One region of the Streptococcus sp. VTCC 12886 genome, then DNA from elsewhere that is predicted to be linked to it. Evidence: predicted binding sites of a transcription regulator. Region 1 holds the regulator's gene; each other region holds the start of a gene.

What was found. Region 1 encodes NrdR, which represses ribonucleotide reductase genes. Its sites were predicted from a motif close to ACACNATATATNGTGT; they were not measured.
Region 2: the regulator NrdR is predicted to act here: its motif matches at 5,924-5,939, upstream of nrdH (glutaredoxin-like protein NrdH).
Region 3: the regulator NrdR is predicted to act here: its motif matches at 4,285-4,300, upstream of nrdD (anaerobic ribonucleoside-triphosphate reductase).

The regions. Positions count from the first base shown of each region.
Region 1 is NZ_JBMVJB010000041.1:317-8,660, reverse strand. Features, by position in the region: gene ACPC57_RS10320 (hypothetical protein) at 124-432, opposite strand; gene ACPC57_RS10315 (MFS transporter) at 434-772, opposite strand; gene der (ribosome biogenesis GTPase Der) at 1,005-2,315, opposite strand; gene ACPC57_RS10305 (nitroreductase family protein) at 2,615-3,328, opposite strand; gene dnaI (primosomal protein DnaI) at 3,325-4,224, opposite strand; gene ACPC57_RS10295 (replication initiation/membrane attachment protein) at 4,224-5,375, opposite strand; gene nrdR (transcriptional regulator NrdR) at 5,362-5,853, opposite strand; gene ACPC57_RS10285 (aminoacyltransferase) at 5,927-7,174, opposite strand; gene ACPC57_RS10280 (aminoacyltransferase) at 7,152-8,344, opposite strand, start outside.
Region 2 is NZ_JBMVJB010000012.1:26,531-34,874, forward strand. Features, by position in the region: gene ptsP (phosphoenolpyruvate--protein phosphotransferase) at 1-282, opposite strand, end outside; gene ACPC57_RS05115 (phosphocarrier protein HPr) at 287-550, opposite strand; gene icd (NADP-dependent isocitrate dehydrogenase) at 712-1,893, opposite strand; gene ACPC57_RS05125 (citrate synthase) at 1,896-3,014, opposite strand; gene acnA (aconitate hydratase AcnA) at 3,011-5,680, opposite strand; gene nrdH (glutaredoxin-like protein NrdH) at 6,074-6,292, shown strand; gene nrdE (class 1b ribonucleoside-diphosphate reductase subunit alpha) at 6,335-8,344, shown strand, end outside.
Region 3 is NZ_JBMVJB010000007.1:56,762-65,105, reverse strand. Features, by position in the region: gene ACPC57_RS03550 (Gfo/Idh/MocA family protein) at 1-432, opposite strand, end outside; gene ACPC57_RS03545 (bifunctional metallophosphatase/5'-nucleotidase) at 445-1,782, opposite strand; gene ACPC57_RS03540 (hypothetical protein) at 1,785-1,919, opposite strand; gene nrdD (anaerobic ribonucleoside-triphosphate reductase) at 2,018-4,189, opposite strand; gene ACPC57_RS03530 (DUF3021 domain-containing protein) at 4,538-4,978, opposite strand; gene ACPC57_RS03525 (LytTR family DNA-binding domain-containing protein) at 4,975-5,418, opposite strand; gene mutS (DNA mismatch repair protein MutS) at 5,544-8,084, opposite strand; gene argR (arginine repressor) at 8,108-8,344, opposite strand, start outside.

The DNA of each region.
Region 1 (8,344 bases):
GCTATTTTGATGTTCATTGAGTATTGTCTATATCAAAATCATTATCATTCCATTATAGCAGATTTTAAGGGAATTTTCCCCGACTAGGCATCAAAAAAAACACCAGCTGTAAATCTGATGTCTCTAATGAATAGCTAAATAATAAATCGTTACTTGCCACATTTTCAAGATTGTTTTTCCGCATTTCCAAAGCCAAAATAGAGCAAACAACAAGAAAACAATTGCCACTACTCCGTGAATCAAGCCTTTTCCTTCCAAGAAAAATACGAAAAAGAAGACGGTCACACAAGTAAGCAAGGCAAAGAGTAAGACATGAATCAGAACTCCTAACCAACCTAGCCAGTAGCGAAATCCAAAGGGAGGGTGTTTCCTTTCAGCAAAGTCTGCTAGACCAGTCAAAAACTCAACCAACAACTCAACCAAAAAATCCACACTAGTCTTCCTTTCTGACCTGTCGGTAATACTTTGTTCGTCGGACGAGGGATTTAATCGCATATAGGGATAGGAAGCTAAGGCCAATTGCACATAACAAAAAGAAGATGAAAAGCAATACCGTAGGCTGTTCAAATCGATTATAGACCATGGTTGGACCATATGTAAAAGCAATAAAATAGGAGATCAAGGTCGCAAAAGTAACCCAAAGACAGGCGACCAGACCCAGCCAATAATGAAAACCGAATGGTTTATACTGACTATCTTCATAGAAAATGGAATAGAAGGCCAAGATCGAAAGCAATAGAAAGAATAATCGCCATATTGGGATTGATATCATACAAATTACTCCTACTTTCATTCTAGAATATTTGTGAATACTTGCAATGAAAAAAGAGGTTGCCCTCTTTTCGAACCTGTATTCACAAGTGAAGTGTTTGTATATAAGAGATAGTTTTTTCGCTAATCAAGGCAGTTATTTGTGGGAATACTGACTGTATTTTGAAAAAATAAACGATGAGTAGCTGAAAAACTAGCCTTGAATAGAAGTGCTGAACTGTGAATGCAGGTTATTATTTCCGTTTCCGTGCAATCAAATGAATCGGTGTCCCTTCAAATACAAAGGCTTTGCGGATTTGATTTTCCAAGAAACGCATGTAAGAAAAATGCATGAGTTCTTCTTCATTGACAAAGACCACAAATGTCGGTGGCTTGGTCGCAACTTGAGTCGCGTAGAAAATCTTTAGGCGTTTACCCTTATCAGTTGGTGTTGGATTGATAGCAATAGCATCCATGATGACATCGTTGAGAACAGCCGATGGAATACGGGTATTCTGGCTTTCACTAATGGCTTTAATCATCTCAGGTAACTTATTCAAACGTTGTTTTGTTAAAGCCGATACAAAGATAATCGGTGCATAGGACAAGTATTGGAATTGGTCACGAATGTCGTCTTCCCACTGCTTCATGGTATGATTGTCTTTTTCAAGCGTATCCCACTTATTGACCACGATAATCATTCCCTTGCCGGCTTCATGGGCAAAACCTGCGATGCGTTTGTCATACTCACGAATACCCTCTTCAGCATTGATGACCATCAATATGACGTCCGAACGTTCAATGGCACGCATGGCACGCATAACGGAATATTTCTCCGTATTTTCATAGACCTTACCAGACTTGCGCATCCCTGCGGTATCAATCATGGTAAATTCTTGACCTTCTGGGTCTGTAAAGTGCGTATCAATGGCATCACGAGTCGTTCCAGCTACTGGAGAAGCAATCACGCGCTCTTCGCCCAAAATAGCATTAATCAAGCTGGATTTACCAACATTCGGACGACCAATCAAGCTGAACTTGATAATATCTGGATTTTCTTCTGCTTCCTGAGCTGGTAGGTTTTCAATGATAGCATCCAAGACATCCCCTGTTCCGATACCGTGAACAGAAGATACTGGATAAGGATCTCCAAGACCGAGTGAATAGAAATCGTAGATGTCATTACGCATTTCAGGGTTATCAACTTTATTGACAACCAAAATAACTGGTTTGTTTGTCTTATAAAGGATACGAGATACATACTCATCTGCATCTGTCACACCTTCCTTACCTGATACAACAAAGACGATGACATCGGCTTCATCCATGGCAATCTCAGCCTGATGTTTGATTTGTTCCATAAAAGGTGCATCCACATCATCAATACCACCTGTATCAATCAAGGAAAACTTACGATTCAGCCACTCACCAGTAGCATAGATACGGTCACGGGTCACACCTTCCACGTCTTCTACGATAGAAATACGTTCCCCTGCAATACGGTTAAATAAGGTTGATTTACCAACGTTGGGACGTCCAACGATGGCGATAGTTGGTAGAGCCATAGCTCCTCCTCTTCTAATATAGTCATTTTTGTTTGTCTTTTATAAGGTCGACGCATGAGGAAACTTCGTTTCCCTATTTCCAACTTCAAATAATGTCATCATTATTTGAACTCGCTTTGCCGTACTTTGCGTAAGAGGCTTGCTATCATCGCAAGTCTCATTTCCAGCCTTGTACAGTTCGCTAGACTGTACAAGCTGTCTACAGCTTTTGATGTGAACTTGGTTCACTTTATCAACAACCTCAAACTGTCTCCCAGACAGTTTGAGTGAGTACTAAAAGCAACCAAAAAGACCATAACTTACAATAGTTTATTTTTTTCTAATATAGCCCTCGTTTCAGGCTGCTCTGGCTGACCAAATTGAGCAATTAGGCGCTCAGACCAGGTTTCTGTTTGGCGAGCTCCTGCATATTCAGTCTGTACTAGGTCATATGATTCAATTGCTTCCACGCCTTGTTCCACATATTCTTCATGGAAAACAATGGCTTCTTTTGCCAAACGCGGTTTAACTGGATGATGTTGAGTAGGCCGCCCTAGAGCAATACAGAAAATGGGATAGGTATAATCCGGCAAATTGAACAGCTCCGCTATTGCTAAAGCCTTATGGCGAATCAGTCCAATAAACACTCCGCCGTAGCCCAAGCTTTCTGCCGCTAATAAGGTATTCTGACCGGCCAAAGAAGCATCAACTGATGAAATCAAGAGGTTCTCTGGTCCTTTGGCATCAAAGTCTGAACCATGAAGCTCCGCCGCCTTGCTGGCACGATTGTGGTCCCCAACAAAAACAAGAATTGCCTGAGCTTGAAGAATGGCAGGCTGTGGTACCAAGTCATATAGTGCTTGTTTTTTTGCTTCTGTTTGGACGACAACAATGGAATAGGACTGAAAATTTTTCCAGCTAGAGGCAGCTCGCCCAGCTGCGATGATTGTTTCAAGATCTTCTGCTACAAGAGGCTCCTCCGTAAAACGACGAACAGAGCTATGGTTCAACATTAAATCAATCGTTTCATTCATCGGCGGTTATTTCCTTTCAAATGTAAATCACGTGCTAAATAACGAATCCGCTCCATAACCCGCTTGGCCTGCCAGGTCTCATCACCAGACTTGCCGGATGCAAAATGACGTTCCAAATCATCAAAGGAGAAATTGGAAGTAAAGAAGGTCGGCAGATTTTCCTGCATACGGTACTGAAGAATGACCTGTAAAACATCATCACGCACCCACGGGCTATGTTGCTCCGCTCCGATATCGTCTAATACCAAGACTTGAGCCAACTTGATTTCGTCAATTCGCTCCTTGACAGAACCATCTTTGATGGCATTTTTTATATCGACAACAAAGGTTGGATAATGGAGCATGGTGGTTGATTGAAGATAAGTTTTGGATAACAAATTGGCTAAATAGGCCATCAAATAGCTTTTACCAACACCGAAGTTACCATAGATATAAAGAGCTTTTGGTTTTTCTTCAAATCGTTTGACAAAATCCGTTATGGCTAGCATGACTTCCACACGATTTTCATCATTCTTATCAATATCTGCCACAGTGACATTTTTCAAACTTGCCGGCATATTTATAAGCTGAATTCGGTTCTTGATAGCTTCTAAACGACGGTATTCGACCAATTCTTCTGTTTCGAGATAGGAAACATCCGCATAGCCTTCATTCATCACCAAAACAGGTTGGTAACCTTTGGCGATATAGGCCTCATCTTGTTTTACAAACAAATCACGCTGGCTGATATATTCCAAAAATTTGGAAATGGACAGGGTAATCTCCTTTTGAGTCAACCCTTCTTTCTTAATAAAGGCAGCAACTTCAGTATCACTCACTATCTCTTGATAGAGTTGCTGATAAGATTTTGGGCTAGGGTTAGTTGCCTGCGACAACTTATCTTGAACTGATTTCATCAGCTACCTCCTTTATTTTCCATTTCTTCTAACTCACGATAAAGAGCCGCCAACTTGGCTTGACCTTCTTGTGTTTGTTCTTGTTGAACCTCTTCCTTACTCCAGTCAGGCACATTGCTTTTCTGTGGCTGGCTCGGCTTGGTGACAGCTTGACCTGTCTTCAATTCTCTTAGGTAAAGAACAGCTGCCTCTGCACTTCCAATTCCCTTGTAAGAAAAATCATTTCCAAGCTTCATTGCATACTTTTCATTAAGATTGGCAGAGTCAATCTTGTTGAAAGTATAGAGAACCAAGATATTAATCACCTCATCAAGCAACCCTATGTTTGCCAAATCCGTTAAGCATTTCCGCTCAGCCATGGTTATAGTTGCCTTGCGCTGATCCTTTAAAATAGATAGAAATACAAGACTGGATTTCGATTTCGCCTCTCGAACAATAGCTCTTTCCTGGCCAGTGAGGTCGTTTTTTTCTTTTGGCAATGACTGACGTGACTGCTGCAATCGTTTAGTTGAGATTGTATGTCCAATAGCTGTTATTTTAGCCTGACGATAGGTTTCCAACCAGGTCCAACCTGCCTGCTCTGCTATGTAACTTAGTGCGATAATATCCTCAGTTTCATCTTGAAAATATAGTTTATCTTTAGCCATCAGAGCTTTAAATGCTGACCAATCAAAATCCCGATTGGATTCAAAAACAAGAGGAACCTGTCCATCCATTGTAAACACTTGTGAAAAATTTTTGGAAATATTTTGTTCCTGTTTTGGAATATGGACAAGTAAGCTATCCACACTAGCTTCACCAATCTTTTTAGCCAACAAATTCTTATACAAGGGCTTGGCTAAAAAGTTTTTTACAGTTAAAGGTGCTTGTACAGCTATTCCAGTCAACTCATCCGCACGATAGAGTTGCAAAAGTTCCATAGCTGTCAAGACATCTAAGGCCTTTTCCAATCGATTCATACCAAAATCCATATGGTTGAGAATCGAAGTCCATTTAAAACGTCCTTGCCCCTGGTCGGAAAAACTATAAAAGTAATAATAAAGCGCTAAAGCATCAAACCCAATGATGGGTTGGTAACATTTACTCAAACTGACAACATCTGGAATGAAGGCATTTGTTTTTATATAAGTAAATAAATCATTTGGCTTCATCTTTTGTTCCCGTTTTTACCTTGCTCCCTTTCGAAATCATTTGTTTGAGCAGATTTTCTAATTCACCAACATCCTTGAACGAACGATAGACTGAAGCAAAACGTACATAGGTAATTTCATCTAATTCAACCAATTCTTCCATCACAAAATTACCAATTACGTCACTTTCTATTTCAGCATCACTAATTGAGCGGACCTTTTGTTCTACGCGGTTAACCACTTCGTCTATATCACTGGTTGATACAGGACGCTTTTGGGCAGAACGAATGATTCCATTAAAGATTTTTTCGCGAGAAAATTGTTCTCTGGTACCATCTTTTTTAACAACAACTAATGTTTTTTCCTCAATCCGTTCATATGTGGTAAAACGTTGACCACATTGGTCACACGAGCGACGACGACGAATTGTGTTGCCATCTTCTGCTTGACGGCTGTCTATTACACTTGATTTTAAACTATGACATTTTGGACAACGCATACTCACTCTCCTACGAAAACTTTATCATCTCAGTATAGCATAATTTGAACAAAAACAAAAGAAAGCGAATAAATCACTTTCCTGTCAATGTAAATACTATTTTTTTGATTACTTGTATTATTTTGTAGCGAACAGGATGTGGGAAGTAATGAAACGTTCCTGGTTTTCGCAAAATATACCCATTAAAATTTTGCTTAAAGCGAAGAACACCATCCGAGCCATCGAATAAGCCCGTAATCCCTAAGAAATTATAAAACTTGATAGATTTTTTTATTGCCTTCTTCATTGCGAATTCTTGTAAAATGATTGGAGCATAGAAACTACTGAACTCCTCAAGTGAACCACTAAATAAATACACCAATTCTTGTTTAGTATATATAAACAAACTAGCAGCAATATCTATATCAGATGTTCCATATTTATTGATCCATTGTTCAGCATTTTGTTTTCGTTGCTCAAAACTCTCTATTTGACTTTCGATTTCGCGTAGTTCATTCCCTTTTTTTCTAGATTTCGGATTTATACTCAAATCTTGCACTAAATTCTCTGCTATTTTTTTCAATTTATCTTCTTGAGAATGTAATAAATCTAGATAGGTAGTCAGATTCAAACTTGCAATCAAGAAATCTGCTCCATCACTAAATGTATCAAATAGATCTTGATAATATTCTAACGGTTTATCTGTATAATCTCTTCTGTTTGAAGTAGCTTCTGTTATAGCTTTAAATCGTGGTAGTTCATCCTTTGTTAATCTAGTAATATTCAGTCCAAAGCTATTAGCCTTCTTACTAAGAACTTTCCCTTTTTTACTAAAGGAGGATACTAAGGTATCTTCAGTAATCCCCTCCAAATCCTTCACATAATGCCAAACTGGCTCTCCATTTGGATAACCCGTTTGTAAACCATCATACTGAAAATCATTCTTAGTCAACATCTCAATCAAATGAGTATCCTCAAAACCTAACGGCTGACCATTGCTATCGAAAGTTTGATAGGTTTGAGAAGGTTTAACGACCAGCTCCAAAACACCCTCATGTTTTGCATAATCTCTTAACGACTGAAAAAATTTGTCCAGATAACTGTTATCACTAACGACTGGACCAGAGTTTAACTCCATATAGAGACCGCCAAACATCTTCTTACAGAACACTAGACTTGAAATAACGATAGTAGAACTGTTATCTCGATACCCAACAAATCGAACATCGTAACCTCGTTTAGTTAGAAGTTCTCCCATTTCAAGGGATTGAAAAAACGATTTTTCACTTACGAGCTTGCAGTGCTGAACAAATTCATTCTTACTTATCTGAGAAAATGTCATGTTTAATGTTCCTCAACTTCTTTATTTTTTTCAGGATAGCTTGAAGAATATTATAGAGAATGGGCGAAAGTATCAGATCAAATTCTCCAATATACTCCTCAATAGTAGGATTAAATTGTGACTTAAACTGATATAATCCACCATCCAATTTTGGTTCAATTCCACCCAAGTTTTGCCAACTTGCACCACGTTCAAATGCTTGCTTAGCTGTCTCTACCCAAGTTAGAAGAGCTGGCTGATAACGTTTAAAATCTTCATCCATCCCAGCATAAATGTTTTCAGATGTTGTTCCAAAATTGATGGTCAATGTTCCTGCCAATGGAACAAAACTTCCCTTCGTTTCCATCAAGGAAGATAAGAAATCTAATTCAGTGTTCAATCTATTCAATTCTTTTAGATTATTATCAACTTTAGTTTGACGTGTTTTTGAAGTAAATGTATTTTTTTCTTCTATTAATTTTTCAACTTGCTGCGTGATGTGATCAGATCGATCAACTACATTTAAATATGCCACAGTCAAATAAGAATCTTCTGGGTATGCTGTTAAAATTCGGTGATAGTACTCTTTTCCACGTAAGTGGATAGCTTTTCGCTTCTCAGTTTTTTTCAACAACTCAGAAAAATCATCTAACAATTCTTCTCGACCAATGCTAATCTCAAGTCCTTTATTTCTCGCAGTGCGAATGTTTTGACGAACCCGTTTATGTAAGGAATTTTCTGAAAAAACATCCTTATATAAAACCGCATGATGGGTTGGTTGAATTGTATCACCCATCATTTTAGAGCGACCTGACCAGTTACAGCCTAAGTCAACCAACAAATCTTTTATCTCAAATGTCTGTTGACTATCTTCTATTTTTCCATCCATATCCCGTTTTGAAAGGAGCAAGAATGGATCAAACTTAATAAAAATACTTCGATGTAGGTTTCCAAACTCCTTTAAAGAAGTTAGGACAAAAGAAACCAGCTCTTTGTCTTGATAGTCCATCACTGGACCCCTTGGTATGTAAATGACTGTAAAGCTTGCTGGAGAAAGCAGTTTTCGAATCAACACAGAGGCGACTGCAACCAATTTACCATCCTTGTAAAAACCTAGTCTCTCATTTTGCCAACCAACTTTTACATCAGCCCAAGAACTACTTTGCAAGAGATTTGCCTGATCAGAATTCT
Region 2 (8,344 bases), on a different contig from region 1:
AATCGTTTCTTTGATTTGACCTACCATTTCTGGGTCAGAAAGTACCATTAAATGTGCATCAAATACTGCTGCAGCTTCTTCTCCAAGGCTCGCTACTGCATTCTCACGAATAACAGAAAGCTCGTTCTGTGATGCTGTAAGAGCGGCATCTAAACGAGCTTCTTCTGCATTTGTGTCCTCAACTGTAATCGTTTCGAAGGACAAATCGGGTTGAACGAGTAGATATGCCTTAGCAACGGCAACACCATCAGATGCTGCAATTCCTTTAAGCATTACTGTCATCTTTTTATGCCAATCCTTCTTTTTCCATTGTTTCAGTGATAGCTGCAATTGCATCGTCAGCATCTGCACCTTCAGCTGAAATAGTTACATCAGCGCCTTGACCAACACCAAGACTCATTACACCCATGATTGATTTAAGGTTTACAGATTTGTCTTTGTAGTTCAAAGTGATGTCTGAAGCGAATTTGCTAGCTGTTTGCACAAGCAAAGTAGCTGGACGTGCGTGGATACCTGTTTCTGCCACAATGTGGAAGTCTTTTGAAGCCATAGTTGGTTTCTCCTTTATTTTTACAATTATTTCGAGTCAATGTGATAACCCTTACAAAGAACATTATATCATTTTTTGAAATCATTTTCAAGAATTTTTTATTATTCTTTCAGTATTTCAAGCCGAAAAACCCACCGAATGGTGAGTTCCTTTCTATTCTATTAAAAACGAGCGATAAGTGCTTCAGCAAATTGGCTAGTTGACAGGCTTTCAACACCTAATGCACTGGCAAAATCAATCGTCACTTGTTGATGTAAAATAGCCTGTTCTAGAGCGACAATAATTTTGTCAGCAGCTTCATTCCATCCCATAAACTCTAACATCATACAAGCAGACAGGAGTACTGAGCTAGGATTTGCCTTATTTTGACCTGCAATATCTGGAGCAGTTCCATGTGTCGCTTCAAAAATTGCATGACCAGTCTGATAATTAATGTTAGCTCCAGGAGAAATGCCGATCCCTCCAACCTGAGCAGCTAAAGCATCTGATGCATAGTCTCCATTCAGGTTGGTCAAGGCCACAACATCAAATTTTTCAGGTGCCAATAAAATCTGTTGTAAGAAGTTATCCGCAATAATATCATTGATAACCAATGAACCATTTTCTAGCTCATTCGAAAATTCCTCTTGAGCTAATTCATAACCCCATTTTCGGAATCCGCCTTCTGTAAATTTTTGAATATTCCCTTTGTGTACCAAAGTTACTGTTTTTAATTGGTGTTTTAGTGCATATTCAATAGCAGAACGAATGAGGCGTTTACTTCCCTCTTCAGAAATGGGCTTTATACCGATACTTGATGACTCTGGAAAACGGATTTTAGCCACTCCCATCTTCTCCTGAAGAAATGAAATGACAGTTGCAACTTCTTCTGTACCAGCATCCCATTCGATTCCTGCATAGATATCTTCTGTGTTTTCACGGAAAATAGTAATATCGGTTTTTTCTGGATGTTTTAATGGACTTGGAACCCCTTGAAAATACCGAACTGGACGAACACAAGCAAACAAATCTAGTTCCTGACGCAATGCGACGTTCAGTGACCGGTGGCCTTTTCCAACAGGTGTACCCAAAGGTCCCTTGATGGCCAACAAATGCTCACGAATCGTTTTCAACGTCTCATCAGGTAAAGACGTCCCGGTTAAAGCATAAGCTTTCTCACCCGCCAGAACTTCTTTCCACTGAATAGAACGCTGACCATTGTATGCTTTTTCAATTGCTGCATCGATGACTTTTTGAGCTTCTGGCCAAATATCTTGCCCTACCCCATCCCCCTCAATATAGGGGATAATTGGTTGGTCAGGCACTAAAAGCCTTCCATTTTCCAATCTAATCTTCTCTGTCATACTTACCTCTTTCCAATAGGAATATATTTTAGATTTCTGCTACCAATATAGGAAGAACGCGGACGGATTAACTTATTATTCTTCCGTTGCTCTTGAACATGAGCAATCCATCCTGCCATTCTACTCATTGCAAAAATGAGAGTAAAAATGTCACTATCAATTCCTAATACATGGTAAACAGTTGCAGAGTAAAAGTCGACATTGGGAATCAACCCTTTTTTGTGTTTAATAAAATTCTCTACTTCCTCTGACAACTGATAAAATGCTTCATCGTCAGTTCCGAGTGTCAAATCACGCGCCATTTCTTTCAAATACTGTTGGCGAGGGTCCACAGTTTTATAAACACGGTGACCAAATCCCATGATTTTCTCTTTCGAATCCAACTTTTCCTGCAAGTATCCTTCCGTATCACCGCTTTCACGAATCGCTAGTAGCATGTCAAATACACGCTCGTTTGCACCACCATGCAAAGAACCTTTTAAAGTCCCAATCGCAGTTGTGACACAAGAATACAAATCCGTTAAAGTTGATGCAGTGACACGCGCAGCAAAGGTTGATGCATTCAATTCGTGATCAGCATGCAAAACTAGTGCTTTACTAAATGCTTTCACTTGCAATTCAGAAGGTTCTTCACCATTTAACATATAAAGGAAATTTGCGGCAAATCCCAAGTCTGAACGCGGTTCAATTGGAACCAATCCTCTTCTCAAACGAGCAAATGTTGCAATGATAGTTGGAACCTTTGCCATAATTTGAATAGATTGATCATACAAAGCCTCTAAGGAATTTTCTTCAGCATGCACATTATAAACACCTAAGAGGGACACAGTTGAACGTAGAACACTCATCGGATGCAAGTGCTGACGAGATTGAATCAGAATACATTGTTCGACAGCATCAGAAATTGCATACTCCTCACGCAACTTTTTCTCAAAATAATTTAATTCAATTTGAGTTGGTAAATGCAAATTCCACAGTAGATAAATGACCTCCTCAAAGGAAACATTATTATCCATTAACTCTGCGATATCGTATCCTGCATAAGACAAGCGGTCATCTTCAATTGCGCTGATTCGCGTATCGCAAGCAATCGCATCTTTTAACCCATTCGTTTCTGTCATACGTTTCCCCCCAGTTTTTTTCTTACCACCATTGGTAAAATACCACCATGGCGGTAATAACGAATATCCGCTTCTGCGTCGAAACGCACAAGGGCTTGAAATTCTTTTGAACCTTTTTCAGAATTTGCATGGACGGTAACAACTTGTCCAACTTTTACATCTTCTGGTAAATCAATCGTATAGTGTTCATGTCCAGTTAAACCCAGACTTTCCGCTGTTTCACCATCCAAAAATTGAAGAGGTAGAACGCCCATCATGACCAAGTTTGAACGGTGAATTCGCTCAAATGATTCAGCAAGTACAACTTTCACACCAAGCAAGTTTGTACCTTTCGCTGCCCAGTCGCGGCTAGAACCCATTCCATAATCCTTACCAGCAATGACGATAGTACCGATACCAGCGGCCTTATATTTCATGGCTGCATCATAGATAGGAAGGATTTCTCCCTCATACGTGGTCCATCCACCAATTTTCCCATTTGCGAGTTCATTTTTTATACGAATATTTGCAAACGTACCACGCATCATGACCTCATGGTTACCACGACGACTTCCGTAAGAGTTGAAATCCACATAAGAAATTCCATTCTCCTCTAGGTATCGTGCAGCAGGACTTAGACGGGCAATATTCCCGGCTGGCGAAATATGGTCTGTTGTTACTGTATCTCCAAATTTAGCCAAAACAGATAAGTTTTCCAGTGGTTTTATAGATAAATCTTCCTGCATGTTGTCAAAATATGGCGGATTTTGAATGTAGGTAGAAGATGGATTCCAAGCATAATTCTTATCTGTCTTTGTTTCAATCGCATTCCATGCTTGACTATCTGTAAAAACTTGCTGATATTCTTGTTTAAAGAGATCGCGCGTAACGTATTGGTCAATATATGCGTCAACTTCTTCACGACTTGGCATAATATCTGCAAGATAGACTGGCTGATCATCCTTATCATATCCCAGTGGGTCTCTTGTCAAATCAACATTCATATTACCCGCAATAGCATAGGCAACAACTAGTGGTGGACTCGCTAAGAAATTGGCTTTCACAAGTGGGTTGATCCGTCCTTCAAAGTTACGATTCCCAGATAATACTGCTGAAACTAATAAGTCTTCATTTTTAATGGCTTCTGCTACTTCAGGTTGTAAATCACCTGAGTTACCAATACAAGTTGTACAGCCATAGCCCACCAAATTGAACCCTAAGGCATCCAAATAGGTCTGTAAACCTGAATTTTTCAAATAGCCTGTTACAACTTTCGAACCTGGCGCCAAGGACGTTTTGACAGTCTTCGCAACAGTCAAACCTTTTTCAACTGCATTTTTAGCTAATAAACCAGCCGCCAATAGAACATAGGGGTTCGAAGTATTGGTACATGAGGTAATCGCTGCAATCGCAACATGTCCTGTTTGAATCAGTTCGTCGCCGTCTGCATATTTAACCGTGGCTGTCTTATCTAATTCTTCTTTCTCCAAACCAAATCCACGAACACCAACTTCACGTGTTACACTTGCTTGGAACTCATTTTTAGCATTAGACAATTCAATCAAATCTTGTGGTCTTTTCGGACCAGAAATGGATGGAACAATCGTAGACAAATCCAATTCAAGTACCTTAGTATAGGTTGGAATAGCTGTGCTGTCATAGAATAAGTGATTTGCCTTTGCATATGCTTCTGTTAACTCAATTTGCTCCTCTGTACGGTTGGTCAATCTCATGTAATTGAGGGTTTCAGAATCAATTGGGAAATATCCACAGGTTGCACCATATTCAGGAGCCATATTTGAGACTGTCGCACGATCTGCAAGAGCAAGGGAGGATAAGCCAGGTCCAAAAAATTCCACAAATTTTCCAACTACATTTTCTTGACGAAGCAGCTGTGTCACTTTCAAAGCCAAGTCCGTCGCAGTAGCTACTTTCGGTAACTGTCCAGTTAAATGAACTCCAATCACCTCTGGAATTGGAAAATAAGATGCTTCACCCAACATTGCTGCTTCCGCCTCAATACCACCGACACCCCAACCAAGTACACCAATACCATTGATCATAGTTGTGTGGCTATCAGTACCAAACATAGAGTCTGGATAAAGCAAACCATCCTTATTAATGATAACGTCACTTAGAAATTCAATATTTACCTGATGAATAATCCCAGTTGCAGGCGGTACAGCACGGTAGTTTTCAAATGAATTTTCTGCCCACTTAAGAAACTCATAGCGCTCATTATTTCGTTTAAATTCTAAGGCGATATTTTGCTCAAGCGCCTGATCTGTCCCGAAAAAGTCAACCTGAACAGAATGGTCAATGACCAAATCAACAGGAATTTCTGGATTTATCAAGTCTGGGCTTCCACCAGCTTTGACAACAGCGTCGCGCATGGATGCAAGGTCAACCACTACAGGTACACCAGTAAAGTCTTGTAAAATGACACGACTAGGTTTAAAAGGGACTTCTCCAGATGGTGAAGAAGCCTGATAATGTAATAAATCTAAAATGTGATTTTTAGTAACATCAACTCCGTCTTCCTTACGAAGAAGACTTTCCAATAAAATTCGGATGGTATATGGAAGTGTATGAATATCCACACCATTTTCGGTTGCAACCGAATTCAATGCATAGTAAGAGTATTCATTCTCATTATGAAGTAAGCGTTTTTTATACGATAGACTCATCTGCTCTGCCCTCTTTCAACATTATTATTTAGTATAGTATAGATTGTAATATTTATTCAATCAATACCTAACCAAACATGTTATATCATATGACATATTGAGTACTATTTAATAATCATATCAACCGTATCTGATTCTAATATACTCTTTATTTTTTGTCCTGCACCTACTATTGTACATCAAGCGTAACCATTGAAAACCCTACCAAAAATTAACGATAGAAATAGGTTTTGGCCTGCCCGCATACTATATTTGGTGTTGTCGATAAATTGATTGCACAATATTTAGTGATTTATTCAAACAAGCTCCTTGACTTTAACTTCAAAATTTTGTATCCTAGATTAGTAACAAAAATGGGATATTTTTATCCTTGAGAGACAAAGGAGAAACTGAATGGTAACTATCTATTCAAAAAATGATTGTGTTCAATGTAAAATGACCAAGAAATTCTTGGACCAACACAATGTAGAATATAATGAAATCAATCTAGATGAACAACCTGAATTCATCGATCATGTAAAAGGACTCGGTTTCTCAGCAGCACCTGTTATTGAAACGGAAAATGATGTCTTTTCTGGTTTCCAACCAGGTAAACTAAAAGCCTTGGTTTAATTCCTAATCTACCCTACTATAATTAAGAAAGAGATTGCAACTATGAGTTTAAAAGAGCTAGGCGATGTGTCCTACTTCCGTTTAAATAACGAAATCAACCGTCCTGTCAATGGGCAAATCCCACTCCACAAGGACCAAGAAGCGGTTAAGGCCTTCTTTAAAGAAAACGTCCTCCCAAATACCAAGCAATTTGATAATATTTTAGATAAGATTGCTTATCTAGTAGAAGAAAATTACCTTGAAAAAGAGTTTTTGGACCAATACAGTCCAGAATTTATCATCAAGATTGATCAATTCCTGAAAGACCAAAATTTCCGCTTCAAGTCTTTCATGGCTGCCTACAAGTTCTACAATCAGTATGCCCTCAAAACAAACGATGGCGCCTATTACTTGGAAAGCATGGAAGATCGCGTTCTCTTCAACGCCTTGTATTTTGCTGAGGGCAACGAAGAATTGGCATTAAACCTAGCCAATGAAATGATTCACCTTCGTTACCAGCCAGCAACACCTTCTTTCCTAAACGCAGGTCGTGCTCGCCGTGGTGAGTTAGTATCTTGTTTCTTGATTCAAGTCACTGACGATATGAACTCGATCGGACGTTCTATCAACTCTGCTCTACAATTGTCCCGTATCGGTGGAGGTGTCGGTATCTCTCTTAGTAACTTGCGTGAGGCTGGTGCACCAATCAAGGGCTATGAGGGGGCGGCTTCTGGGGTTGTTCCTGTTATGAAACTCTTCGAAGACAGCTTCTCCTATTCTAACCAGCTTGGACAACGCCAAGGGGCTGGTGTCGTTTATCTTGATGTTTTCCACCCAGATATTATTTCCTTCCTTTCGACTAAGAAAGAAAATGCCGATGAGAAAGTTCGCGTGAAGACCTTATCACTCGGTATCACCGTTCCTGATAAATTCTACGAATTAGCACGTAAAAACGAAGACATGTACCTCTTCAGCCCATACTCAGTTGAGTTGGAATACGGTGTCCCTTACAACTACCTAGATATTACTGAAAAATACGATGAATTGGTGGCGAACCCTCGCATTCGTAAGACAAAAATCAAGGCACGTGACTTGGAAACAGAAATTTCCAAACTCCAGCAAGAGTCTGGCTATCCATATGTTATCAACATCGATACAGCTAACCGTAGCAACCCTGTTGACGGCAAGATTATCATGTCCAACCTCTGTTCAGAAATCCTTCAAGTTCAGACACCAAGCGTTATCAACGACTCTCAGGAATACTTGACTATGGGTACAGACGTTTCATGTAACCTTGGTTCAACTAATATCGTTAACTTAATGAAGTCACCTGATTTTGGACGTTCTGTTCGTACAATGACACGCGCTTTGACTTATGTCACAGATCATTCACACATCTCTGCTGTACCATCTATTGAAGCAGGAAACAGTCAGGCGCATTCAATCGGTCTTGGAGCTATGGGACTTCATTCTTACTTGGCTCAGAACTTGATTGATTACGGTTCAAAAACTGCCGTAGAATTTACCAACATCTACTTCATGCTCCTTAACTATTGGACTTTGGTAGAATCAAATAATATCGCTCGGGAACGAAAAGAAACCTTCCATAACTTTGAAAAATCAAAATACGCAGACGGCACTTATTTCGACAAGTATGTGACGGGTGATTACCAACCACAATCTGACCGTGTTAAAGAACTCTTTGAAGGAATTTTCATTCCAAGTGGACAAGATTGGGCTGACCTCCGTGAAAAAGTAAAAGCTGACGGCCTCTATCACCAAAACCGTCTAGCTGTTGCACCAAACGGATCTATCAGCTATATCAACGATGTTTCTGCTTCTATTCACCCAATCACACAGCGGATTGAGGAACGCCAAGAGAAAAAAATCGGTAAAATCTACTATCCAGCAGCCGGCTTGTCAACAGAAACCATTCCATTCTACAAGTCTGCCTACGATATGGATATGCGTAAGGTCATTGATGTCTACGCTGCCGCAACAGAGCACGTCGACCAAGGTTTGTCCCTCACCCTCTTCCTCCGCAGTGAGCTTCCAAAAGAACTCTACGAATGG
Region 3 (8,344 bases), on a different contig from region 1:
CTTCTCTACAACAATTCTTCGCTTATCAGGCTTGCTTTTTAGATTTTGAATGGTGGGTGCGAAGCGACGGTTAAAACCTGCCATCAGCAAAACACCCTTGGATTGGGCTAATTGATAAAGGGTTGCTGTGTGGTAAACATCCTCTGTCAATGGCTTGTCCATATAGACTGGGATGCCTTTTTCCAAGAACAGCTCTGCTATTTCCATATGTGCCTTTGTGGCTACATGGATCATAACCCCATCTAAATCAAGGTTAAGCAACTCTTGAACCGTGGTGTAGGTTTGGCTGTGAGGCAAACTAGTCCCGATCTTGGCGAGAACTGATTGGTTGCGGGTAAATAGATGCCACTCAATTCCCGATAGCGTTCGTAAATATGGTAGATAGGCTTTTTGAAAAATACCACCCAGGCCAGCAATTCCAATCTTTTTCATGAAAATTTCCTCTTAATTTCCAAATTTTTCTTCTAAGAAATTGCTTAGAATATCCACATCTAGTCCTAAGTCACGAATGATGATAGCTTTGTGAAATTCATCGTAGTTGTCCTTACCCGACCAAACAAAAGAGTTGGTCACTATCCGATAGTTCTTGGCTGGCTCAACTGCTCTGCCATTGATACTGAAGCGATTTCCTCGACGTTGAATTCCATGTACTTGCGGATGAAGGCCTGTCGTGAGACTAGAAATCAAGTCCTCCCCCCGTATGCTGACTAGGAGCACGCGCTTCGAAAAGGGCAAGACCTTGACGACATCACTATAGTAAACAGGGCCTGCACTTAGGGATGTTCGGATACCAAAACCATTGATAACTGCCCCGTCTGGCTGATAGCCGAAAGAAACCGCCTGTTCAAATAGGGCTTGCGTAATGAGGGGGGCTAAAGTTGATCGACCGTTACGGATACTGTCCCTTTCCCCATCTAAGGGAGCTGGGAGCTGAGCAATGGGATGTGCAAAGCGTGCATTGCGTTCTGCTTGCATCTGATCAATCACTCTTCGAATCTCTTCGTCTTCGGTTTTTCGTTTATCAATCTCCACCAAGTCATAGGACAAGACCTTGTGACTACCATCCGCATAGCATCTAAGCAGTAGATTACCAAGAAAACGCCCATACTGACCAGCTTGAAAAATACTGACATTTCCAACCTGACTCGGTGCTGATAAAATCGTATGGGTATGACCCCCGAAAATAAGATTCAACTGAGGAAATTCCCTCGCCAGTCGGAGGTCTTCTTCATAACCCAAGTGGCTAAGCAAAACAATGTGTGCATCTTCCTCTATCTCCGTTAATACTCGTTTCAAGGCCTGTTTGTGGTCTTCAAAGACCACTTTTTCCGATGGAGAGGCGACTTCTTCTGTCTCTAGGGTCGTTAAACCAAGAACGTAGAGAGGCTGACCAGCTATATCGAAGACCAACTTATCTTCAATTGGAACCAATTCCTCAGCCTCATGGGGATTCCGATAGGTAATATTGGTTGAAACAATGGGGAATTTAGCATAGTCATTCAAACGACTAAGCAACTCATCTCCGTGGTCAAATTCATGGTTGCCCAAGGTCATAGCATGACAACCAATTCTATTCATTAATTCGATTTCCTTCACACCTCGGTACATATTGAAGAAAATATTTCCAGAGAAGAGGTCGCCGCTGTCAAAAACAAAGGTTGGAATCCCTCTTTTCTCATTGCTCGCTCGAATGTCCGTAATTAGTTGCGCCTTCTTTGGAAAATTCTCCATATAGGAATGCATGTCATTGGTATGAAGTATGCTGATGTCTTTAAAATCCATGACTATTTTTTCTTATTTCTAGCTTGCTTTAACAATTCTTGTACGCGAGACTTCTTGTCCTGCTTCACGTTAGAATTTTTCTCATGGTAGCGCTCAATAAGTGCCTTACCCTTATCGTCCAGTTGATATTTTCCCATTCTTTTCACCTCATTTTCATTTTCGAACCTGTGTTCATTTATAACAAACTTCCACAGCTACCTGGAACTGTGGAAGTCCTATCTTGTTTATTTATGATTTACAAACTTGACCCGTTCATGTGTTTCACACGCGCTGAAATTTCCTTGTGACGGCCTTTTACCATCGGACGTGCCTGCGGATTGCCTAGATATCCACAAGTTCGTTTAACAACATCCACCGACTTAGGATCGCTATTCCCGCAATTTGGACACTTGAAACCACGCTCTGTTGGCTCAAAATCACCTTCAAAATCGCAGGCGTAACAATGGTCAATCGGAGTATTGGTTCCCAAGTAACCAACACGGTCATAGGCATAGTCCCAAACAGCTTCCAAAGCCTTTGGATTTTGTTGCAGTACAGGGTATTCACAGTAATGGATAAATCCACCACTAGCACCTACAGCAGGATAAATTTTCTCAAAATCCAGTTTTTCAAACGGTGTTGGATTTTTGCGTACATCATAGTGGAAACTATTAGTGTAATACTCTTTATCCGTAATGTCCTTAACGATGCCAAATTTCTCTGTATCCATACGGCAGAAGCGGTCTGTCAGGCTTTCAGATGGTGTCGAATAAACTGAGAAATGATAACCATATTCATCCGCCCAATCTTCAACCAAGGCTTTCATTTTCTTGATAATATCCACCGTGAAATCTTTTGCCTCTGGGTTGGTCTCCCATTCGCCACCGTAAAATACTGTTGCGACTTCATACAAACCAATGTACCCCAAAGATACGGTTGCTCGACGATTTTTAAAGACTTCATCTACTGCATCTGTCTTAGCCAAGCGTTTGCCGAATGCTCCATATTGATAGAGAATTGGAGCATTGGCTGGAGTTGCCTCTTTCACTCGTTCCACACGATAGACCAGAGCATCCTTAGCAATGGCCATGCGTTCTGCAAAGATTTCCCAGAACTTATCCTTATCTCCTGCAGACTCCATGGCAATTCGTGGCAAGTTGACGGTTACGACACCGAGGTTCATACGACCAGATGTCACATCCTGCCCATTTTCATCCTTCCAACCTTGAAGGAAAGAGCGGCAGCCCATTGGCACCTTGAAGGAACCTGTCAACTCAACAATCTTGTCATAAGAAAGCATATCTGGATACATACGCTTGGTCGCACATTCAATCGCCAATTGCTTGATGTCATAGTTTGGAGAATCTGGCTCCAAGTTCAATCCACGCTTAACGGTGAAAATCAACTTAGGAAAGATAGCTGTCCGCCCTTCGCGCCCCAGACCCTTGATACGAATGTTCAAAATCGCTTTTTGAATTTCTCTCTCAAACCATGATGTCCCTAACCCAAAACCGAGTGAGGTAAAGGGTGTTTGTCCATTGGAAGTAAAAAGGGTATTGATTTCATACTCCAAAGACTGCATAGCGTCATAGATGTCTTTTTTCGTTTTAGCACGCGCATATTCTTCTTGCTTGTCTGGCAACACCCAATCCTTGGCGTCTTTCAAATGCTTTTGGTAATTGAGTTCCGCATAAGGAGCCAAAACTTCATCGATACGGTCAGCTGAGCAACCTCCATATTGACTAGAAGCCACATTGGCAATGATTTGTGAAATCTGAGCCGTAGCTGTTTGGATAGACTTCGGACTTTCTACATCCGCATTTCCTATCTTGAATCCTTGTGCCAACATACCTTTGAAATCAATCAAACAACAGTTAGTCATAGGTGTATAAGGGCTGTAATCTAAGTCGTGGTAGTGGATGTCGCCTTTTTGATGGGCGTTGGCCACATGAGCTGGCAATAATTTGAGACCGATTGACTTGCCGACAATTCCTGCTGTCAAGTCACGTTGGGTATTGAACACATCCGCGTCTTTATTAGCATTTTCATTAACAACGGTTTGATCCTTGCTCAATAATTTATGGATCTCAAAATTGATGTCGGTAGCCTGATGACGGCGAAAATCACGACGTGTTCGGTATTGAATATAAAGCTCCGCCAAATCATACAAATGAGCTTTTAACAATTCTTGCTCAACAACCGTTTGAATTTCGTAAATTTGAACATCTTTCTCATATCGGCGACCAATTTCAGCCAAAACAGCTTCTAATACTATTTTCAAACCTGCTTCTGAAACAGGATGTTCTAATTCTTGGTTTGCCCGCCGAAGAGCCGAAAAAATCTTATCCTGTTCAAAGGATACTTTCCGTCCATCACGCTTTAATACCAACAATTCTATGCTTGGCAAGACATTTTCTTGTACTCTCATCTGACAAACCTCCAAATATTTCACTCCTTATAGTGTAGCACTTCACAAAACAAAATTCAATATCTAGTATATAAAAAGTTAATTTTCTTTTTTTTACACAAGATATAGTTCGTTTTCTGAAAGCACCTGAAAACAAGAGCCTACTCTGACTCTTGTTTTTTATTCCATAGAAAATAGAGATTGATGGCGCATGCGATTAATATCACGGCTGGCCAAATCAAATTTAACAAAGGAAGTTTACCGACATTGTAGGCAATATAGAGAGTATTCCACACTACCCCCAAACTATAGACAATCGTCAAAATAATTTTCATAACACACCCCAATTAAAAGATAGTGTTTATTATACTATAAACCACTATTAATGTCCTTGATATACCGCTCCATTTTCCGATAATTTAGGAAAAATAGCAGAGCGTAGAGCAAGACAAAGATCAGCCAGAAGAGAAGCAGAGAGCCAAGATTGAGTGGAAACCAACCAGCTAAAATACCCAGTGGTGTGAAACCTAAAGCTGTGATGCAAAAATGCGTTGCTGTCATTCTTAGAAGGCTCCAATCCTGTTCAAAAATCTTGTCTGCCAGCTGAAATAAGATACCAATACTCGCCCAAGTAAGCACACAAATCAGCATGACTGTAGGCTGATTAAAATGCTCTACATAGTAAGCCCCCATGGTTGAGAGTGGATTGAGCGGAAGATACGTTCCCTGTCCAAAAATACTGGAAGTGATGATGGAAATGATAGTTCCAATTGAAACGCCTAAACTGGCGGATAAAATATATTTTTTCATAGTCCTAACCTTTCTTTGATGGTTTTTAGATAGCGACGGGATGAGTAGGTAATCGAACCATTCTTCATGACCAGCTTGACCAGGCCGTTTGGAGTCAGTTTGAGGTGGTCCAGTTGTCTAATATTGATGATTTCCGACTGAGAAATTTGCAAAAAGTGTACAGGAAGCATATCTTTGACCTGATACAAGCGTAGATTGGAAGTAAAGGAATCCTCCTGAGTTTGCACCAGTAAGATTTTGTCTTCCAGATATAACCTTACAATACTAGCGTAATCTACAAGGTAAATCTGCTCTCCTTTCTTTACATTCAGACTGGTAGTTCTCTTGTCCAAATTCCGAATATAGGTCACCAAGTGAGTAATTTGCTCAGACATAGACTGGGCTTCAATTATCACCATATCTTCTAAAATTTCTGAAGAAATATCTAGTTTTACTTTCATATTCTCTCCTTTCTGTCCCTATTAAACACCATTTCTTTACTGGTTTCAAGGGCTTTTGGCTATATGGTTGATTACTTAAGCTAAACGGCAAAAAAGCCAGAACAACTGTCCTGACTTTCATTGTCTTATAGTTTCTTCTTGAATTCCGCCACCCTCATCATGACTTCCATTGGAGTCATATTGTAGATGTCTAGTTTTGCCAGTTCATCGAGGACTGGATGAGAAGGCGTGTCTGCGAAGAGGTCGATTTGACCAGACGGCTCTTCCACTACTGACGCAGCTGGGTTAGCTGGTGCAGTAGGAGCTTGATTTTCAAGCGTCTTCAAAATCCTGTCTGCCCGCTCCAATAACTCCTCTGGCATTCCCGCAATCTTAGCGACATGAATCCCGTAGGACTTGTCAGCTGGGCCTTGTGCAATCTTGTGGAGGAAGGTGACTTGGCCGTCCTTCTCCAAGGTCGATACATGGACATTCTCTAGGTGTTCCAAGGTCTGGCTAAGGTCTGTCAACTCATGGTAGTGGGTAGCAAAGAGAGTCTTGGCTCCAATCTTGTCGTGGATGTACTCGATGATAGACTGGGCCAGGGCCATACCGTCATAGGTGGCCGTTCCCCGCCCCAACTCATCAAAGAGGATGAGCGAACGATCTGTCGCCAAACGCACCGCCTTGTTGGCCTCCATCATTTCCACCATGAAGGTCGACTGCCCGCTGACCAAGTCGTCTGCCGCCCCAATACGGGTAAAAATAGCATCAAAAATCGGCAATTCAGCCTGATCCGCAGGCACATAGGAACCCATCTGCGCCATGATGACAATAACTGCCAACTGTCGCATATAAGTAGACTTACCACTCATGTTTGGACCAGTAATCAGTTGCATATGTGTATCAACATTCAAATGAATAGAGTTGGGAATGTAGGTCTGCTTGCCCATGACCTTCTCCACCACCGCATGCCGACCATTTTCAATGGTCAGTTCTCTTTGATCTGTAAAGCGTGGACAAACCAAATGTTGCTGCTCCGCCACAACTGCAAAAGCCTGCAAAACATCGATGGTTGCAATAGTCCGAGCCAACTTCTGCAAGCGACCGATATACTTCTCAACCTCTTGGCGAATCCGCAGGAAAATCTCGTACTCTAAATTAGCAGACTTATCACGCGCCTCCAACATCTGCCCTTCAATCTTAGCCAACTCTTCCGTTCCATAGCGCTCCGAGTTTTTCAAGGTCGCCTTACGGAAAAAATGGTCCGGCACATTGCCCAGATTGGAATTGGTCACATGGAAATAGTAGCCGTCTTTTTTGTTGTAATCAATCTTGAGATTGTTGATACCAGACGCTTCACGCTCCTTGGCCTCAATCTCCGCAATCCAACCCGCTCCCTCACGCATGACCAGGCGGTACTGATCCAGCGTTTCGTCAAATCCCGTACGGATGATGTTTCCATCTGTGATGGTCCCTTGAGTTTCTGGGTCAATAGCAGAGCTGATGAGAGCATGCAGTTCTGGAATTGGGTCCAATCCAGCTACCAGATTGCCTAGAGCAGACTCATTGATTTGTTGTAAGATATTCTTGATTGCTGGGATATTTCCCAAAGTCTGGGACAGCTGCAAGAGATCCTTGGGCATGATTTTTCCAAAAGACACCCGGCTGGCCAAACGTTCGATGTCATAGACACCTTTTAAAGCCTCGACCAAATCACTCCGTTCAAAGAAGTAATCCAGAAAAACCTGAACGACAGCCTGACGATTCTCAATCCGCTTAAGGTCAATCAAGGGACGATCAATCCATGTCCGCAATAGTCGCATACCCATGGCTGTTTTAGTTTCATCTAGCAACCAGTACAAACTACCATGCTTCTTGCCTGTCCGACCGTTTTCAAGCAGGTCCAGACTAGACTTGGTTGCATAGTCCATTTGCAGATAGTCCTTGATTTCATAATGGACCACCTTTTGCAAGTGGCTCAGATCTCGCATCTGAGTCCGATGTAGGTAGCTGAGGAGTTTTCCCGCCGCAGCCTTTTCCAAGTCTGTCAAGGAGTTATCAATCAATTGGACATCCTCTGTCACCCCATCCTCAAAAGATAAGAGTAAATTCATCTGATTAGAGAAAACTTGCTCTTCTTCCTCTGACAGAGCATAACCGATGACCAATTCACGTGCCCGTAAATTGCGGATTTCACCGCAAAGACTTGTAAAATCATCCAAACTTGTCACAAAAAACTGACCTGTCGACACATCCATATAAGAAAGTGCAAACTGCACTCCCTGACGGTCAATCGCAACCAAATAGTTACTGTCAGCTCCCATTTTCGAGGAATCCGTCACTGTTCCAGGTGTGATGACCTGCACTACTTCCCGCTTGACAACCCCAACTGCTTGCTTGGGATCCTCCATCTGCTCAGCAATAGCAACCTTATGCCCTAATTCAACAAGTGTGTCGATATACTGTTGTGCCGCGTGATACGGTACCCCCGCCATAGGAATCGGATTCTCCGCATTCTTATTACGACTGGTCAAGGACAATTCCAAAATCTGTGCCGCTTCTACCGCATCTTGATAAAATAGCTCATAAAAGTCTCCCATACGGAAAAGCAAAAAAGCATCTGGATATTGTGCTTTTATATCCAGATACTGTTGCATTCCTGGAGAAATTTTTTCTGTTGCCATTAACATTCTCTCATTCTAACTATTTATAAGAAACTTTTTATTTCTTCCTCAACGTGCTGAGCAGAAATTTCATCTTTACAGATGACCAACAAGGTATCCGCTCCAGCCACGGTACCCAAAATGGTCTCTGGCTTCTCCTCATCTATAATATTAGCCATCAAAGCTGCTTCACCGAGCTCAGAATGTAAAACTAAAATAAAACTTGCTCGGTTCACACTTCGCGTATACTGGGCTAATAATTGGCAAAAATGACCTTGACT